3 regions of the Stutzerimonas sp. FeSN7 genome follow, and region 3 is predicted to be linked to each of the others. Evidence: predicted binding sites of a transcription regulator. Region 3 holds the regulator's gene; each other region holds the start of a gene.
What was found. Region 3 encodes sigma-54, which starts transcription at its own class of promoters, with help from an activator protein. Its sites were predicted from a motif close to ANTGGCATNNANNTTGCTNT; they were not measured.

Region 1: P5703_RS07985 (CmpA/NrtA family ABC transporter substrate-binding protein) is a predicted target of sigma-54. The motif match lies at 1,175-1,194, and genes of this name have one in related genera.
Region 2: glnK (P-II family nitrogen regulator) is a predicted target of sigma-54. The motif match lies at 1,219-1,238, and genes of this name have one in related genera.

The regions. Positions count from the first base shown of each region.
Region 1 covers NZ_JARPMN010000001.1:1,696,544-1,700,678, forward strand. The annotation lists gene P5703_RS07985 (CmpA/NrtA family ABC transporter substrate-binding protein) at 1-1,120, opposite strand, end outside; gene P5703_RS07990 (BatD family protein) at 1,257-2,885, opposite strand; gene P5703_RS07995 (VWA domain-containing protein) at 2,882-4,135, opposite strand, start outside.
Region 2 covers NZ_JARPMN010000001.1:4,070,929-4,075,063, reverse strand. The annotation lists gene P5703_RS19500 (YifB family Mg chelatase-like AAA ATPase) at 1-732, opposite strand, end outside; gene P5703_RS19495 (accessory factor UbiK family protein) at 769-1,029, opposite strand; gene glnK (P-II family nitrogen regulator) at 1,426-1,764, shown strand; gene P5703_RS19485 (ammonium transporter) at 1,802-3,118, shown strand; gene P5703_RS19480 (ammonium transporter AmtB) at 3,235-4,135, shown strand, end outside.
Region 3 covers NZ_JARPMN010000001.1:3,576,740-3,580,874, reverse strand. The annotation lists gene rapZ (RNase adapter RapZ) at 1-84, opposite strand, end outside; gene ptsN (PTS IIA-like nitrogen regulatory protein PtsN) at 100-564, opposite strand; gene hpf (ribosome hibernation-promoting factor, HPF/YfiA family) at 573-881, opposite strand; gene P5703_RS17060 (RNA polymerase factor sigma-54) at 956-2,464, opposite strand; gene lptB (LPS export ABC transporter ATP-binding protein) at 2,611-3,336, opposite strand; gene lptA (lipopolysaccharide transport periplasmic protein LptA) at 3,336-3,881, opposite strand; gene lptC (LPS export ABC transporter periplasmic protein LptC) at 3,868-4,135, opposite strand, start outside.

The DNA of each region.
Region 1 (4,135 bases), 1.9 Mb from region 3:
GCGTGGCGCTGCGCATGGCTGTGTCAGGCAGGGCGATCCCCAGCGCGCCGGCGGCCTGGCGATACAGTTCGATTTGCTGCACCTGGTTGGCCACCTGCAGGTAGTCCGGGTCTTCGCGCAGCAGGCCCCAGCGGCGCAGCTGGGTCATGAACCAGAGGCCGTCGGAGAGATAGGGCAGATTCGCTGCCCCCTCACCGAAGAAGCGCAGCGGATGCTCGTCCTGCCAGACATTGCCGAGGCCATCCTGGTAGAGGCCGAGAAAGCGTGACTCGATGGCCGCCAGCGGTGCGTCGACGTAGTCACGCCCGGCGATCAGCTGTGCGGTGCTGCGGCGATTTTCCTGGCTCTGGTCGATGAAGCGGCTCGCCTCCAGCACGGCCATGACCAGTGCTCGGGCGGTGTTGGGGTATTCCTCGACGAACGCGCGGGTGCAGCCGAGCACCTTTTCCGGGTGGTCAGGCCAGATCGACTGGCTGGTCGCCAGGGTGAAGCCGACGCCTTCGGTAATGGCCTGTGCTCCCCAGGGTTCGCCGGCGCAGAAGCCATCGATGCGACCGGCGCGCAGGTGCGCCACCATCTGCGAAGGCGGCAGCACGAGCGTCTTCACGTCCCGCAGCGGATCGATGCCATGGGCGGCCAGCCAGTAATAGAGCCAGAGCGCGTGGGTGCCGGTGGGGAAGGTATGTGCCAGGGTCAGGCGTGCACCGCTATGGCGCACGCTGGCGCGCAGTGGCTCGGCATCGGTCACGCCTGCGGCCTTCAACGGGGCGGACAGGTTGATGCTCTGGCCGTTCTGCGCCAGGCCCATGAGCACGGCCATGTCCACTGCCGGGCTGCCGCCGATGCCCAGATGCACCGCATAGATCAGGCCGTAGAGTCCGTGAGCCGCGTCCAGCTCGCCGCCGATCAGCTTGTCGCGCAGGGCCGACCAGGAGTTCTGCCGCTGCAGGTTGAGCGTCAGTCCGAACGGCTGGGCGAAACCCTGGGTGGCGGCGACGATCAGCGAGGCGGCATCGGTGAGCGGCAGAAAGCCGAGGTTGATCGAGCTCTTTTCCGGTGCATCGCTGCCGGCGACCCAGGTCAGTGCATCGTGTCGGGGCGGCGAGAGAGGGTCGGTCATGCTTGATGGCCTTTTTCCGATGGCGCGGTGCGCAAGATTGGTTATGCCAACCCTGAAGCAAGCCATATGCCAGCGAGAAAATGGTGCATGCCGCGAGCGGTCACTGGGGTTCGCCAGTGCCGCCCAAAGACGGCCATCAGCGTGGATAGAGCGGCGGCAATGCACCCTGTTCCTGGTCGAGGTCCGGGCTGCTGGCCGGTGGCAGCGCCTGGATCGCCTGCCACAGCGCATCGCCCTGCCAGCGTTGGCCGGCTTCGCTATACAGCGCGCCATTCAGGCCGTCCAGGGCGTCGGAAAGCGGCACGAAACGCGCGGCCATGTCCGCCAGTGTTTCCGGTTGCTGCCGCGCCCAGGCGTCCAGTGCCTGGCGGGTGGCCTGTGTATCGTTGGCCTGGCAGGCGCGGCGCAGATCGTCGAGCAGGCTGCGCGGAGTAGGGCCGGGTTGCAGCGCGCGCTGCACCGCAGGCTGGCGCCGTGCATGCAGCCACAGACCGAAGCCGATCACGGTGCTGAGTGCCAGCAGCGCTGTGCTCAGCTGCCACGGCCAGAGCACGGCCTGTTCGGCGGGTACTGCTGACAGCACCGGTGGTTCGGCCGCTGACGGGGCGAGATTCGGATTGTCCTCAACATCCAGCGTACGCGCCTCAAGCGTGGTGCGCTCCAGGCGATCTTCGACGGTGTTCCACCAGACGACTTCGAGAGCAGGCAATTGCAATGGCCCGCTGCGGGTGGGGATCAAGGCTTCGCGCTGTTCGCGACTGCCGACCAGGCCGGCTGAGCTGACCTCGTTGGCCAGGCTGGGCTGGTCCGGGTAACGGCGCAGTTCGGCGCTCGGTGTGGAGCCGATCGCCGGCAGCTGCGTGCTGGTCAGCCCCTCGGCCTTAAGCAGTAGGCTGCGGGTGAGCGATTCGCCGGCCTGGGCCTGCTGCGGCTCCGGGCTCCAGGCTTCGACCAGCGTCAGGCTGCGCGCCGGCAGCCAGGGCGCGCCGGCTGGATAGTCGGCCGGTTTGGTCTTGACCGTCAGCGGGATGCTCGGCGAGCGGACCTGGGTGGACCGGCCGCCGCGCGAGCCGAACACCGAGCTGCTGCCGTTGGTGACGGTGGTGGCGCTGAACAGCTGAGCGGGAATGGTCAGTTCACCGGATTTCTGCGGGAACAGCGCATAGCGCACCTCTATGACGCCGTGGCGGATGCCGTTGATGGTCTTCTCGTAGGTGCGCGGCTCGCCGAGGCGCTCCACAAGCGCTTCGGGCATCTGCAGCGGAGAAAGCGTGCTGTCGTCGTACAGCGAGACCGAATGGTAGATGCGCAGCGTGAGAATCACCTGGGCCTGCACGTAGACGCTTTCCTGATCGACGCTGGAGTCGATGAAGATGGGCGCCAGCTGATCGCCTTCGCTGCTTTTGAGCGACTCTTGGACCAGCAGGGTAATCGGCTCGCTGCGCCAGTCGCCCAGCTGCAGCGGCGGAATGACGACGTAGCCGGTCTGGCGTGGGCGCAGGGTGATCAGCCAGCGGGTGATCGCCCGCGCTTCGCCGTTGCTGCTGGACAGCTGGTTGACCTGGCGGGTGTCGAACACCTCGAACAGTTCCTCCAGCGGCTCCAGATCGGGTTTGCCGAAGACGGCGCCGCCCTGGCTTTCCAGGCTGAGTTCGAGGGTTTCGTCGATGCTCAGCTGGGTGCGATCCACACGGGCGAACAGGCCGGCGGCGGTCGCCTGGCCGGCCAGGATGCAGAGCAGGAGAAAAGCCATCAGGCGCTTCATCGATTGGTTCCCTGGCGCTTGCGTTGTTCGTAGAGAAATTTTCGCCGCAACAGCTCGCCGGGATCGTCCGGAATCTGCCGCAGCCATTGCTCGGTGGCCTGTTGCCGTTCCAGATCGGGCAGGCCCTCGTGCTGTGCCTGAGCGGGCGATTCGCCGGTTTCGTCCGTTGCTTCGCTTGTGGATGCCTGCGGGGCGCCACTGGCTTCGCTGGCCGGCTCGCCCTGTGCGTCCTCTGTCGACGGACTGCTGGCCGAGCCGGACTCCGGTGGTTGCGACTGTGGCTGCGGCTCGTCCGGCTCCGTCTGTTCCTGTTCCTGCTGCTCAGGCTCTGGCTCGGCCTGCTCCTGACGGCGGCGCAGCAGCTCCTCCACCAATGCCTTGTTGCGCTGCGCCACTTGCAGGTCGGGCTGCAGCTCCAGCGCCTGTTCATAGGCTTCGATGGCGGCCTCCAGAGCCTCGTCGCGTGCCAGGGCGTTGCCGCGATTGTAGTGGTCGGCGGCCGTACTGCCTTCGGCGAAGCGTTCGGCGGCACCGGTGTAGTCACCGGCCTCATATAGCGCCATCGCCTGCCAGCGCCGATCGGCGAAGCGCTCGGCGGCCTTCGCCGGTTGTTCCGCCTCCAGCAGGCGTTGGCCTTGCTGGTCGCGGCGCAGCCAGAGGTCTTCGAATTCGAATGCGCTGGCCGGTTGCGGCTGCAACAGCAGCAATGGCAGACAGAACAGCCAGCCGCGACGGCCAGCCAGCGCGGCCAGCAGGAGCAAGGGCAGCAGCAGCCAATAGCCCTGGTCGAGCCAGGCCTCCAGGCGGGTCACTTCGTCGTCGCGCTGCAGTGTGCCGGCTTGGTCCAGCAGCCCCAGCGCCGCGAGGTCTTCATCGCCGAGGCGTGCCTGACGGTAGCGCCCGCCGAGTTCGGTTGCGAAGCGCTGCAGCCCGGCGTTGTCCAGCCGCGGAATCAGGATCGCGCCGTTCGTATCCTTGAGGAAGCTGCCGTTCTCGCCGGCAATCGGGGCACCCTGTTCGGTCCCCACGCCAAGCATCAGCAGCCGCTCGCCTTGCCCTTGCAGCAGCGTGGCAATGGCGCTGCGCTCGTGCTGGTCCAGACTGCTGCCGATCAGCAGCAGGCGCCCGCGGCCGAGGCCCGCCTGACGCAACAGTTCGAGCCCCCTGGCAACGGCCAGGTCTGCACGTTGGCCGGGCTCGGGCATCAGTGCCGGGTGTACGGCCGCCAGCAGGTTGCGGGTGGTCGCCAG
Region 2 (4,135 bases), 490 kb from region 3:
CAGCGCCTCCTGCTCATCCAGCGGCGGCAGCAGGCCGGGCAGCCGGCTGGCCAATAGCGTCTTGCCGGTGCCGGGCGGCCCGGAGAACAACAGGTTGTGTGCGCCGGACGCGGCGATCAGCAGGCCGCGTTTGGCCGCCTGCTGGCCCTGTACGTCGGCCAGGTCGGGGTAGGGCTGGACCTGCCGCAGCAGCCCCTGGGCCACGTAGGGCTCGAGCGGGGTAACGCCGTTGAAGTGGGCGGCAACTTCCAGCAGATGCTCGGCGGCAAACACGGTCAGGCCCGAGGCGAGGCTGGCCTCCTCGGCATTGGCTCGCGGCACCAGCAGCGCACGGCCGGCGGCACGCGCGGCGAGGGCGGCCGGCAGCACGCCCTGGACCGGGCGCAAGGCACCGGACAACGCCAGTTCGCCCAGGCATTCCAGCTGCTCCAGACGTTCGCCGGGCAGCTGTCCGCTGGCGGCGAGGATGCCCAGCGCGATGGCCAGGTCGAAGCGACCACCGTCCTTGGGCAGATCGGCAGGGGCGAGATTGAGCGTGATGCGTCGGGCGGGGAAATCGAAACCGGAGGTAAGGATGGCGCTGCGCACCCGGTCCTTGCTCTCCTTGACGGCGGTTTCCGGCAGGCCGACCAGGGTCAGCGCCGGCAGGCCGTTGGCCAGATGCGCCTCGACGGTCACCGCCGGGGCTTCGACGCCGACCTGAGCGCGGCTATGGACGATGGCCAGGGACATTCGATCACTCCTTTGATCGTGTCACGGCCCGGTCGGTCAGGACGCGGGCGGTGTGAGCTTCTCTTCCAGTTCGGCGACCTTGGCTTCGAGCGCCTCGAGCCGGGCGCGGGTGCGGGCGAGCACCACCATCTGGCTGTCGAACTCGTCGCGGCTGACCACGTCGAGCTTGTTCAGTGCACCCTGCACCACGCCCTTGAGCTGGGCTTCGAACTCGCCACGCGGCAGCGGCGTTTCACCGTTGAACAGGCGCGAGGCCTGGGAGCCGATGGCATCTAGGAAAGCTTTTGGCGGCAACATTGAAAACACCTGTCATTGAACGGGGCGCAGTGTAGCACGGCGTTTTTTTCGCCTTTCCCGGCTGCGGTGCACAAAAAATGAGCAGGTCATGGTGCAGCTGCGCACCATTTTCGTGCGTTCGTTGTGCTCAACCGTCCGTCGGACCGCTCCGTTTGCGGCCGAGCGCCCGCAGCAAGCGGCTCGCGCAAAGCTGGCATCGATTCTGCTTTGTCCCCGTTGACGCACGCACCGGTTCGTTGCGGTGCATGGGCGATTCGCGACGCTTCGTCGGCGAGATTGGTGGTGTCGGTCCGCGGCCCGGCTGAAGCCGGAGCGTTACAAGAGCCAGACACTGAGCTTAGACTTGAGCCGGGTTCGTACTTCTGGGGCAAGTCCACCTAAACGGGAGAAGTTTTCATGAAACTAGTCACTGCCATCATCAAGCCGTTCAAGCTGGACGACGTGCGCGAGTCGCTGTCGGAGATTGGCGTACAGGGCATCACCGTCACCGAAGTCAAGGGCTTCGGCCGTCAGAAGGGTCACACCGAGCTGTACCGCGGCGCCGAATACGTTGTCGACTTCCTGCCAAAGGTGAAGATCGACGTGGCCATCGCCGACGATCAGCTCGATCGCGTGATCGAGGCCATCACCAAGGCGGCCAACACCGGCAAGATCGGTGACGGCAAGATCTTCGTGGTCAACCTGGAACAGGCCATCCGCATCCGTACCGGCGAAACCGATACCGACGCGATTTAAGCAGCACCTCCGAACCCCACGCCCCAGGAGTAAAACCATGACTCTGCGAAGATTCGCAGGGCTAGGAGCCCTTTTGTCTCTGTTAAGCCCAGGCCTGGCCATGGCGCAGGAGGCAACGCTGGATTCAGGCGATACGGCATGGATGCTGACGGCCACTGCGCTGGTGCTGTTCATGACCATCCCCGGACTGGCGTTGTTCTACGGCGGCATGGTCCGCTCGAAGAACATCCTCTCGGTGATGATGCAGTGCTTCGCCATCACCGGCCTGATGAGCATCCTCTGGATGGTCTATGGCTACAGCCTTGCATTCGATACCACCGGTATGGAAGCGGGCGTCACCAACTTCAATTCCTTCGTCGGTGGTCTGGATCGTGCGTTCCTCAGCGGCCTGACTCCTGACAGCCTGGTCGGCGCCTTCCCGGAAAGCGTCTTCATCACGTTCCAGATGACCTTCGCCATCATCACCCCGGCGCTCATCGTCGGCGCCTTCGCCGAGCGCATGAAGTTCTCGGCGATGCTGGTGTTCATGGGCGTGTGGTTCACCCTGGTCTATGCGCCGATCGCGCATATGGTCTGGGGCGGTGACGGTGGCCTGATGTGGGACTGGGGCGTGCTGGATTTCGCCGGTGGCACCGTGGTGCACATCAATGCCGGTATCGCCGGTCTGGTGGCCTGCCTGGTCCTGGGCAAGCGCAAGGGCTTCCCGACCACGCCGATGGCACCGCACAACCTGGGGCTGACCCTGGTCGGCGCGGCGATGCTGTGGATTGGCTGGTTCGGCTTCAACGCCGGTTCGGCCGTGGCTGCCAACGGCACCGCCGGCATGGCCATGCTGGTCACCCAGATCGCCACCGCCGCGGCTGCGTTGGGCTGGATGTTCGCCGAGTGGATCGGCCACGGCAAACCCAGCGCGCTGGGCATCGCCTCGGGCGTGGTCGCCGGTCTGGTCGCCATCACCCCGGCTGCCGGCACCGTCGGGCCGATGGGCGCGCTGATCATCGGCCTGGTCTCGGGGGTGGTCTGCTTCTTCTGCGCCACCAGCCTGAAACGCAAGCTCGGCTACGACGATTCGCTGGATGCCTTCGGCGTGCACGGCGTGGGCGGCATCGTCGGTGCGCTGCTCACCGGCATCTTCGCCGCACCCATGCTGGGCGGTTTCGGTGAGGTGGAGAACATCGGCCTGCAGCTGTGGATTCAGTTCAAGGGCGTGCTCTTCACCGTCGTCTACACCGGCATCGTCACCTACCTGATCCTCAAGGCGATCGACCTGGTGATGGGCCTGCGGGTGAACGAGGAGCAAGAGACCATCGGCCTCGACCTCAGCCTGCACAACGAGCGCGGCTACAACCTGTAACCCATTTCAGCGCAGTACCCCGGAGCCAACACCGGGGTCAGGGCAGGCCCGCCGGAGCAGCGTGCGGCGGCCTGCGGACCGAACAGCGCACACAGCGCGACAGCAAGAGGTGACACATGGATAGCACTGCATTGATACCCGTCCAGTACGGACTCGATACCTTCTACTTCGTGATCTGCGGAGCGCTGGTGATGTGGATGGCGGCGGGTTTCGCCATGCTCGAGGCCGGTCTGGTGCGGGCCAAGAACACTGCCGAGATTCTGACCAAGAACATCGTGCTCTACGCGCTGGCGTCGATCATGTACCTGCTGGTCGGCTACTACATCATGTACTCCAGTCCGGAAGGCGGCATTTTCCCGAGCCTGGGCTTCCTCATCGGTGACGAGCATGCGGTCGACCTGGTCGCCGCCGGCGGCGAGGACGCGCCTTACTACTCGGCCCGCGCGGACTTCTTCTTCCAGATCGTCTTCGCCGCGACCTGCATGTCGGTGGTCTCCGGTGCGGTGGCCGAGCGCATGAAACTGTGGGCCTTCATCGCCTTCGCGGTGGTGATGACCGGCTTCATCTACCCGATCCAGGGCTTCTGGAAATGGGGCGGCGGCTTCCTCGACGCGGCCGGCTTCCTCGACTTCGCCGGTTCCGGTGTGGTGCACATGGCCGGTGCCGCTGCGGCCCTGGCCGGTGTCCTGCTGCTCGGGGCGCGCAAGGGCAAGTACGGCCCGAACGGTCAGATCAATGCCATTCCGGGTGCCAACATGCCGCTGGCGACCCTCGGGGCATTCATCCTGTGGATGGGCTGGTTCGGCTTCAACGGCGGCTCGCAGCTGAAAATGAGCACCATCGAGGACGCCAACGCGGTGGCCCAGGTCTTCGTCAACACCAACATGGGTGCCGCTGGTGGCCTGATCGCGGCCCTGATCACCGCGCGCCTGCTGTTCGGCAAGTCCGACCTGACCATGGTGCTCAACGGCGCCCTGGCCGGCCTGGTGGCGATCACTGCCGAACCGCTGACCCCGA
Region 3 (4,135 bases):
GCAGTAGAACCCGTTGTCTTCGAGTACGTTCAGCGCGGTGCTCTTGCCTGAGCCCGAACGCCCACTGACGATGATCAGCCGCATCTGTACCCCATCGCGCTAGGCACCGTTCTGCACATCCACGACGACCTGGTACAGGCTGTCGTTGCTGGGTGCCTCGCGCAGACGTTGCCGTACCTCTTCACGGTCGAGCATGCTGGCGATCTGGCGCAGCAGCTCGAGGTGCTCGTCGGTGGCCGCTTCCGGGACCAGCAGGACGAACAGCAGGTCGACCGGGGCGCCATCGATGGCGTCGAAGTCCACCGGCGTTTCCAGGCGCAGCACGGCACTCACGGGGGCATTGCAGCCGACCATGCGGCAGTGCGGAATGGCGATGCCATTGCCGAAGCCGGTCGAGCCCAGCTTTTCACGGGCGATCAGGCTTTCGAAGATGGTCTGGGAGTCGAGGTCGGAAAGGTCCTGGGCGATCACCTTGGCGATCTGCTCCAGGACGCGCTTCTTGCTACCGCCCGGGACGTTCACCAGGGAACGTCCGGGGGTCAGGATGTTTTCGAGTCGGATCATAATGAGCGTCAGCGGGTGACGGCACCCTGGGTGTGGTCGAGCTGCTTCTCCTTGTGCTTGATCAGCTGACGGTCGAGCTTGTCGACCAGCAGGTCCACGGCAGCGTACATGTCTTCGTGTTCGGCATTGCCCACCACTTCGCGGCCGGCGACGTGCAGGGTGGCTTCGGCTTTCTGCTTGAGTTTCTCGACCTGCAGGACCACTTGGACGCTGATGATGCGGTCGAAATGACGGGCCAGTCGGTCGAATTTCTCCTCGATGTAGTCACGCAGGGCATCGGTAACTTCCAGATGAACACCGCTGATGTTGACTTGCATACTGCTATCTCCTTTGCCTTGTGCGAAGAGCAGGTCTTGAGGCCTGCCGCCGGGACAGTTCGACCAGTGGCCGATCACAGCAATCGTTTACGCTCGCTGGACGGTGCGATACCGAGCGACTCGCGGTATTTCGCAACGGTGCGGCGGGCCACCTGGATGCCCTGCGCCTCCAGTAAACCAGCGATCTTGCTGTCGCTCAACGGCTTTTTCTGGTTTTCCGCCGCCACCAGCTTCTTGATGATCGCGCGGATCGCGGTGGACGAGCATTCCCCGCCTTCGGCCGTGCTGACGTGGCTGGAGAAGAAGTATTTGAGTTCGTAGATGCCACGCGGCGTATGCATGTATTTCTGCGTGGTGACGCGGGAAATCGTCGACTCGTGCATCCCCACGGCTTCGGCGATGTCGTGCAGCACCAGCGGCTTCATCGCCTCGTCGCCGTGTTCGAGGAAGGCACGCTGGTGCTCGACGATCTGGGTGGCGACCTTCATCAGTGTTTCGTTGCGACTGAGCAGACTCTTGATGAACCAGCGCGCTTCCTGCAGCTGGTTGCGCATGAAGGTATTGTCGGCACTCGAGTCGGCGCGCTTTACGAAGCTGGCGTACTGGGCATTGACGCGAAGTCGGGGCATGGCGTCCTGGTTGAGCTCCACCAGCCAGCGATCGTTGTGCTTGCGTACGATGACGTCCGGCACCACGTACTCCGGCTCGCTCGCCTCGATCTGCGAGCCCGGGCGCGGGTTGAGGCTCTGGATGAGCTCGATGACCTGGCGCAGCTCGTCTTCCTTGAGCTTCATGCGGCGCATCAGCAGGCTGTAGTCGCGGCTACCCAACAGGTCCAGATGGTCACTCACCAGCCGCTGGGCTTCGCTGAGCCAAGGGGTGCGGTCAGGGAGCTGGCGCAGCTGCAGGAGCAGGCATTCGCGCAGATCCCGTGCGCCGATACCGGCAGGTTCGAACTGCTGTACGCGACGCAGCACGACTTCGACCTCGTCGAGCTCGATTTCAAGCTCCGGGTCGAAGCTGTCCACGATTTCCTGCAGAGACTCCTCGAGATAGCCCTGATCGTTGATGCAGTCGATCAGTGTGGTGGCGATCAGGCGGTCGGTGTCGCTCATGGGGGCGAGGTTGAGCTGCCACAGCAGATGGCTCTGCAGGCTGACACCGCTGGACGTACGGCTGGTGAAGTCCCATTCGTCGTCGTCATTGCTCGGCAGGCTGCTGGCGCTGGTCTGATAGATGTCTTCCCAGGCGGTGTCGACCGGTAGCTCGCTGGGAATGCGCTCACCCCAGTCGGCCTCGTCGAGGCCTTCGCCGCTGTGCGAAGGCTCTTCATAGGTGCTTTCCTGAGTACTGATCTTTTCGCTGCCAGCGTCGCTCGAACGATCGACGGCCTCGGCCATGGGGTCGGAGCCGTCGAAGTCGTCACCGTCCTCTTCACGCTCGAGCATGGGATTGGAATCCAGCGCTTCCTGGATCTCCTGTTGCAGATCGAGGGTGGAAAGCTGGAGGAGCCGTATGGCCTGTTGCAGCTGCGGTGTCATCGTCAGCTGCTGGCCCATCTTCAGGACTAGCGATGGTTTCATGGCAGAGGACTTCGAACCTTGTATGCCGGCGCAACCGCGCCTGTTCCGACATGCGGCGCCCAGGGCGCCGATGAAAGCAAATTATATGCCTGCCGACGAAGCCTTTGCCTAGAGGCGATTTGCCGAGCCGAGCAAAAAATCCGCTCTTACAGTCGGAATTCGTGGCCCAGGTAGACTTCCTTGACCAGCTGGTTGGCGAGGATGCTTTGGGCATCGCCTTCGGCGATCAGCTGGCCGTCGTTGACGATGTACGCCGTCTCACAGATGTCCAGAGTTTCCCGAACGTTGTGGTCGGTGATCAGCACCCCGATGCCCTTGGCCTTGAGGTGGTGGATGATCTGCTTGATGTCGCCCACCGATATCGGATCGACACCGGCGAAGGGTTCGTCGAGGAGGATGAATTTGGGCGCAGTAGCCAGCGCACGGGCGATCTCCACGCGGCGACGCTCGCCGCCGGACAGACTCATGCCGAGGCTGTCGCGGATATGGTTGATGTGGAATTCCTGCAGCAGGCCTTCCAGTGCCTGCTGGCGGCCGCCGCGGTCCAGATCCTTGCGGGTCTCGAGAATCGCCATGATGTTGTCGGCGACCGACAGCTTGCGGAAGATCGAGGCTTCCTGCGGCAGGTAACCGATGCCGGCACGGGCCCGGCCATGCATCGGAAGGTGGGTCACGTCGTTCTGGTCGATCAGCACGCGACCCTGATCGGCATTCACCAGTCCGACGATCATGTAGAAGCAGGTAGTCTTGCCGGCGCCATTCGGGCCAAGCAGGCCGACGATCTGCCCGCTCTCGATGGACAGGCTGACGTCGCGAACGACCTGCCGGCTCTTGTAGCTCTTGGCCAGATGCTGGGCTTTGAGGACGGCCATTACTGGGGCTGCTCCGCGGCCTGCTCGCGCTTGCGTGGCTGGATGACCATGTCGACCCGCGGACGCGGCGTGCTGACGTCGGTATTGGTGGCGCGGCCGGCGTTGACGATCTGGCGGCGGGTGTCATAGACGATCTTCTCGCCTTCGAAGGTGTTGCCTTCCTGGACGACCTTGGCCTGGTCGAGCAGCACGATGCGCTCGTTGGCGGCAAAGTACTGGATGGTCAGGCCGTAGGCCTTGACGATCTCCTTGTCCACGGCCGGCTTCTGCTCGTAGTAGGCCGGCTTGCCGATGGAGGTGAAGACTTCCACATCGCCATTGCTGTCCTGGGTGATGGTGACGGTGTCGCCGGTGATCTTCATGGTGCCCTGGGTGATCACCACATCGCCGCGGTACACGGCCACGCCCTGTCGATCGTCCAGTTCGGCCGAGTCAGCCTGTACGCGGATGGGCTGTTCACGATCCTCGGGAAGCGCCCAGGCACTGGGGCCGAGCCAGAATGCGCTCAAACCGAGCAGGAGGGGGAGAGTCTTAACGCAGCTCATGCTGGCCTCTTACGTTGGACAGCAGGAGCATCCTGCCGTCATCCAGATACGCTTTCATGCCGGTCGCCGTGGTCACGCCATTGGCGGCGTCGATTCTAACGGCTTGATTGGTCTCGGCATAATCCTTGTCCGGCCACACCGTCAGCCGGCTGGTGGTGAGAATCGTCGGACGGCCCTTGGCGTCGGTCCGCTCGACCCGGACCTTGTCGATCAGCAGGACCTCGTCACCCTCCGCCGAAACCTCTCCGCGCTCG